Granulosicoccus antarcticus IMCC3135: one gene and its partner. Each later gene encodes a partner of the first gene's protein in a complex. Links are inferred from orthologs where the notes say so. Each region holds a gene or a part of one and is shown in the gene's direction. Other genes may lie near its edges. The genes, in order: trxB and trxA.

Region 1 (3,278 bases):
TGGGTTCTCGGCATCGATATCCATCAGTGGATCAAGTTCAGGGACTCGAACCGGACGTTCCGGTGCGCGGCGCTCGGCTCTTTTGCGTTCCGGTGTACTTGCAACAGGTGCTTCTGCGGGCTGAGATCGCCGCCGGCTTGCCAGCGCAGCCTCACGTTCACGATGACGCAGATGCGCTTCGCGTGCACGATCTGCAGACCTGACTCTGGCCTGTTCGGCATGCGACTCCCCCATAGAGCGAAAGCCGCCCTTGAGCCTTTCGAAAAACCCAACGACTGCACCACCGAGCATTTCGATCAATTGCAACCACGAGGTGCCAAAGGCCAGCGTCAGACTGCTGAAAAATATGGCCAGTAGCAGCAAGGTGGTACCCAGATGATGCAGAAACCCCACCAGCCTCCAGGCAACCGCGGTTCCCAGAATGCCGCCGCCAAAGATATTGTCTGGCAAGGCTCCTTCTGGCACACCAAAATGCAAATCGGCCAAGCCACTGGCACTAGCCAGCATCAAAATGACACCGATCAGGCGAACAAAGGCAAAAGGACGGTAGGCATTGAGAACGCGACGCTCATCACGAAACAGTAACCAGCCACTGATACCCAGCACCAACGGCAACAGATACGCCATGTAGCCGAACAAGGATAAAGAGACATCTGCAAACCAGGCCCCTACCCTGCCGACGCTGTTTTGAATGGGCTCACCGCCGCCCGTGTGCGACCAGCCAGGGTCACTGGCATTGAAACTTGTCAGTGCCAGCAAGGCGATGAGGGCGGCAAACACACAGACAATGCCCCCTACCTCACGAAACAACCTGCCCATATGACCCAGTGTCCGGGTATCAGACAGGTGAGCGCTGGCTGCGGCGCGGGTGCTGGCAGCCGTTGGCTTGCCTTTGCCTTCCGCTTGCCCCGCTGTTCGTCGGGTAGCCGTAGCACGACGGCTGGCAACTCGACTTGCACTCTTGCTGCCATTGGCCTTGCGGGCAACGGGCGCTTTTTTGCGACGTGCCACTGCCGCGCGCTTTTTGGTAACTTGTGCCAAAAATACTTGTCCTGACTTTACCGAGAGTGAGGGCGTTGTGAAATCGCGATCCAATACCACATTAATGCTCGCCAGAACCAAAAGTGTAGCAGACGCCCGCGGCCACACCTGCCGCTATCGCTACGTTTACGGGTAGTATTCCCTTCCTGATTTCCTGTAACACTGACAGATAAACCAAAGACTCATGACTCAAACTCGTCATTGCAAACTGCTCATTCTGGGATCGGGACCTGCCGGTTACACCGCTGCCGTCTATGCGGCCAGAGCCAATCTGAATCCCGTACTGGTCGCTGGCATGGAGCCGGGTGGACAATTGACCACCACCACAGACGTCGATAACTGGCCCGCTGATGCACTCGGTGTGCAGGGACCAGAATTAATGGAGCGCTTCAAGCAACATGCCGAACGCTTCGAAACAGAAATCATCAGTGATCATATTCAGTCGGTGGATTTCTCCACCCGACCGTTACAACTAACAGGTGACACTGGTAGCTATACCTGTGATTCGCTGATTATTGCCACTGGTGCCAGTGCCATGTATCTGGGACTCCCATCTGAAGAGGCATTCAAGGGCCGCGGTGTATCAGCTTGCGCAACCTGCGACGGTTTTTTCTACCGCCAGAAGAAGGTGGCGGTAATCGGTGGCGGCAATACGGCGGTGGAAGAGGCCCTCTATTTATCCAATATCTGTAGCGAAGTGGTACTGGTACATCGTCGCGACTCACTGCGCGCAGAAAAAATCCTGCAAGATCGTCTATTCGAAAAAGAGCGTACCGGCAATATCCGCATCGTCTGGGACCATACGCTGGATGAAGTATTGGGTGACCAGTCAGGGGTGACCGGCATGCGTATTCGTCATACGGAGACTGGTGCGACCGAAGATATCGACTTGCTGGGTGTGTTCATTGCCATTGGGCACAGCCCCAATACCAGCCTCTTCACGGATCAGCTTGAAATGCAAGGCGGTTATCTGAGCGTACACGGAGGCAGTTCGGGTAATGCAACAGCGACCAGTGTAGCCGGTGTTTTTGCAGCAGGTGACGTTATGGATCATGTCTATCGCCAGGCAATCACATCTGCCGGTACTGGCTGCATGGCCGCACTGGATGCTGAACGTTTCCTGGAAGCCCTGCAGACAGCTTGAACAAGAACTGAGCTAGTCCGGCTCTCACATGCTGGTAACACTCGCCTCCGGCCGGGTGTTACCAGCACGTGAGTTATGCATGAAAAGCAAGACCCTGGCAAAAGCATGAACCTTCAGATAGAAGTACGCGATTCTTTGGCAGAGATCAGCAGCGAGAAGTGGAACGCTCTGTGTGAGGACGGTAATCCGTTCTTGCGCCACGAGTTTCTGCACACACTCGATGCAAGCGGCTGCCTGGGCGATGCAACCGGCTGGTATCCACGCTATTTTCTGTTGTGGTCCTCTGATGACGAATCGCGTGAACTGCTTGGCGCTGTCCCCGCGTATATCAAAACCAACTCGTATGGCGAGTTTGTCTTTGACTGGGCCTGGGCTGAAGCCTATGAACGCAATCAGATGGATTACTACCCCAAGCTGGTATCCAGCATCCCCTTCACCCCTGCAACCGGTCAACGACTACTGGTCCGTGCAGATCAACCCTATGAGCAAACCGTTCTGCTTATGGCAGGCGCTATACGACAGTTTGCCGAATCACAGCGTTTTTCCGGCGTGCATTACCTGTTTCTCACTGAACGTGAAAGCCGCTTGTTGTCAGCAAGAGAGCCGGCACCTGCCAGCCGTGAGCAAGAAAAACCAGCCGATGATGACACCGTTTCAGCATCGACAAACATCGCCGACGATCATCTGCGTCGCATCGATTGCCAATATCACTGGCACAACGACAGCTACTCGGATTTCGATGACTTTCTGTCTCGATGCACCTCTCGACGACGCAAGACCATTCGCAGAGAAAGACGCCATGTCAGTGATGCGGGCATACGCCTGGAACAACGCTCCGGAAGCTCGCTGAGCGATGCCGAATGGCACTGGGTGCACCAGTTTTATGCCTCTACATTCGATCGAAAATGGGGCAACCCCTCGTTAACGCAAGCATTTTTTGAAACCATCGGCGATAAAATGGGCGATCAGGTACTGATTGTATTTGCCTACGACGACTCGGATGAAGAGCCGGAATGGCCGGTCGCCTGTTCCATCATGTTTGTTGGCACTCATACCTTGTATGGCCGCTTCTGGGGCTGTCGCAAAGAATTCA
Region 2 (3,264 bases), 4.2 Mb from region 1 along the record:
TGCCGCCCTTGGATGGTTTTCCACCTTTTCCACCGGGACCACTGCTGACTCGGTCGTGCTCAATGCGCTTGGGTGGTTTGGGTTTGATCAGTAGTTCGTCTGTGATCATCTCCAAAGGGATGCTCTGACCGATGTATTCCTGAATTTCGGGCAGGGAAAAGGAATAGTTTTCGCAGGCAAAGCTGACGGCTACACCTTTGGTACCGGCTCTGGCGGTACGACCGATGCGGTGAACATAATCTTCAGCCTGTTGCGGCAGGTCATAATTGAAAACGTGACTGACATCGTCAATGTGCAAACCGCGAGCGGCGACATCGGTAGCAATCAGTATCGGTAGTTTACCGGCGGTAAAGTCCGCCAGGATCTTCTGTCGCTTGCTTTGGCGTACATCGCCGGACAAGGTGCCACAGGCAATGTCGTTACCCAGAAGATAACTTTCGATCTTCTCCGCGGCTCGCTTGGTATTGACGAAAATGATGGAGCGCTCAGGTTTCAGCGAACCCAGCAAACCGAGCAGTAGTGGGATTTTTTCGTCTGTTGCTGGCTGATACAAGGCCTGGCGCACGCCTTCGGCTGTGACACCGGTGCTCTCGGTCTTGATTTCCTGGGGGTTGTCCATGTGTTCATAGGCAAGCTCCATGACACGATGTGACAAAGTGGCCGAGAACAGCATGCTCAGCCGCTCGCCAGGAGCGGGCATGCGACGCAGCAGGAAGCGAATATCGGCGATGAAGCCCAGGTCGAACATTCTGTCGGCTTCATCAAGGACCACGATTTCCAGCTTGGCCAGATCAAATACCTTCTGCTTGAAATAGTCTATTAATCGTCCGGGTGTGCCAATCAGTACATCGACACCCTCAGCCAGTTCTTTTCTCTGTTTGTCATAGTCGATGCCACCGTAAACGACTGAGCACTTGAGGTCGGTATAGGCGCCGAGTGAATCAGCATCCTTCTTGATCTGCATGGCCAATTCGCGAGTCGGGGCAATAACCAGCATACGCGGTTGATCTTTGCGTCTCTCGCCACCACTGTTGCTGAGCAAGCGGGCAAAGCTGCCAAGCAAAAAGGCTGCTGTCTTACCGGTGCCCGTCTGTGCTTGTGCGGCAACATCTTTGCCTGATGAAATAACGGGCAGGGTCAGTCCCTGTATCTCTGTGCAGTCAGAGAAGCCCAGTTCATCGGTCGCTTTGAGCAGTGGCGCAGGCAGGTTCAGCTCTCGAAATGAACTGATGGGATCTGGAAGCGTTGTGTTATCTGATGAGTCTGGAGTAGTTTTTGTCATGCGATGTGTGCGTTGCGATCTGATAAAATGGGAACCCATTGCGGGGCCGTTAGTCGGCGTTGCACAGACGCGCAATGGCACGACTGAACGTCCTCGAAAGACAAGGACACCTCGGTAAACGAAATATAATCTTTCATGGCCCGTCGTTTCACAAGCCAGCCAGTTTTTCCATACCAGATGCGTACTTACGTGTAGCTGGTTTCATAATTGTTATTGCAGAGGTGCATTATGAGCGAACATATTACTCCCATTACAGACGCGACCTTCGAAGAAGAGGTTCTGAACTCCGAAACGCCCGTGCTGGTTGACTATTGGGCCGAATGGTGCGGACCGTGTAAAGCGATTAGTCCGGTACTTGAAGACGTGGCACCTGGCTACGCCGGAAAAGTAAAAATCGTCAAGATGAATATAGACGAGAATCCCAACACTCCCCCCAAATACGGCATTCGCAGTATTCCTACGCTCATGCTTTTCAAGAATGGCGCTGTTGAAAGTACCAAAATTGGTGGTTTGAATAGAACACAACTTACTGAATTTCTTGACGAAAATTCGTAATTGATTTAACGGTCTAACAGCCGTTACTGACTGCCTCTACGCTAGAGGCAGTCTTGTATATTAATGCGTGTGGTAGGTTATGTAGCACGCTGCACTAGTTAATGTTCATCATTTGCAGGTTGAATTGGTACTCTTTTAGCGATGCTTAATGAGTCAATAGTGCGAATTATTGCAGTTTTTACGGAAGTTCCAGGTTCATTTTTCAATAAAATGACCGATGAATGTGTACCTTTACTGTGGATGTACTGGACTCAGTGTTTTGATTCGTGCTAGATTAATCGCACAACGTCCTGCAGCCCGCCTCCTCTTGGCGCGCGCCACGTAACCAATTTCCAGAACTACACCTCACTCCAGATCGATTCGCCACCTCCTGTGGCCATCCTACTATTCGGCCTTCTACGGCTAATCCGCGCATTACGTGTATGAATCTGACTGATTTAAAGAAAAAAAATCCCACCGAACTCATCGAGCTAGCTCAGTCGATAGGCGTGGAAAGTGTTGCCCGACAGCGCAAACAGGACATGATCTTTTCGATCCTGAAAGCGCAGTCGCGAAAGGGCGAAGACATTTTCGGCAGTGGTGTCCTCGAAATATTGCAAGATGGCTTTGGCTTTCTGCGATCGGCTGACAGCTCCTATCTGGCCGGGCCCGATGACATCTATGTCTCCCCGACCCAGGTTCGACGCTTTGCTTTGCGAACCGGTGATTCCATTGCTGGCAAGATACGACCGCCGAAGGAAGGGGAGCGCTACTTTGCTCTGCTGAATGTTGATGAAATCAACTTCGGCTCGCCCGAGCAAGCCAAGAACAAGGTCCTGTTCGAGAACCTGACGCCACTGCATCCCAGTGATCGTTTCACGATGGAGCGGGGCAACGGTAGTACCGAAGATATCACCGCGCGTATCATCGATTTCGCAGCGCCTATCGGTAAAGGCCAGCGTGGTTTGATCGTATCGCCTCCCAAGGCGGGTAAGACTCTGATGCTGCAGAACATCGCACAGAGCATCGCCGCTAATTCTCCTGATTCCTACCTGATCGTTCTGCTGATTGACGAGCGACCGGAAGAGGTCACGGAAATGCAGCGCATGGTTCAGGGTGAAGTGATTTCCAGTACCTTTGATGAACCTGCTGCCCGGCATGTCCAGGTTGCGGAAATGGTTATCGAGAAAGCCAAACGTCTGGTTGAGCACAAGAAGGATGTTGTCATTCTGCTTGACTCCATCACTCGGCTGGCACGTGCCTACAATACGGTTGTGCCTTCTTCAGGCAAGGTTCTGACCGGTGGTGTGGATGCTAATGCATTGCATCGTCCCAAGCGTTTCTTTGGTGCGGCCAGAAATATCGAAGAGGGTGGCAGTCTGACTATCATCGCCACCGCTCTTGTGGATACCGGCTCCAAGATGGACGAAGTCATCTACGAAGAGTTC

Evidence for each region.
Region 2: the proteins of trxB (region 1) and trxA are in contact, whole or in part, in a crystal structure (PDB 1F6M), measured with the Escherichia coli proteins. The link is inferred for Granulosicoccus antarcticus IMCC3135 from one-to-one orthologs.

The regions. Positions count from the first base shown.
Region 1 is NZ_CP018632.1:5,771,222-5,774,499, forward strand. What follows is about bases 256-3,205. They hold trxB (thioredoxin-disulfide reductase), read left to right. Parts: upstream 256-1,225; coding sequence 1,226-2,185; downstream 2,186-3,205. Other genes in these bases: IMCC3135_RS25070 (DNA translocase FtsK), read right to left, coding at 256-1,041; IMCC3135_RS25080 (GNAT family N-acetyltransferase), read left to right, coding at 2,291-3,205. In the rest of the region: more of IMCC3135_RS25070, read right to left, coding at 1-255; more of IMCC3135_RS25080, read left to right, coding at 3,206-3,278.
Region 2 is NZ_CP018632.1:1,576,168-1,579,431, forward strand. Bases 238-3,173 are described here. They hold trxA (thioredoxin TrxA), read left to right. Parts: upstream 238-1,510; coding sequence 1,511-1,837; downstream 1,838-3,173. Other genes in these bases: IMCC3135_RS06795 (DEAD/DEAH box helicase), read right to left, coding at 238-1,282; rho (transcription termination factor Rho), read left to right, coding at 2,260-3,173. Also shown: more of IMCC3135_RS06795, read right to left, coding at 1-237; more of rho, read left to right, coding at 3,174-3,264. UniProt on the Escherichia coli protein: Participates in various redox reactions through the reversible oxidation of its active center dithiol to a disulfide and catalyzes dithiol-disulfide exchange reactions.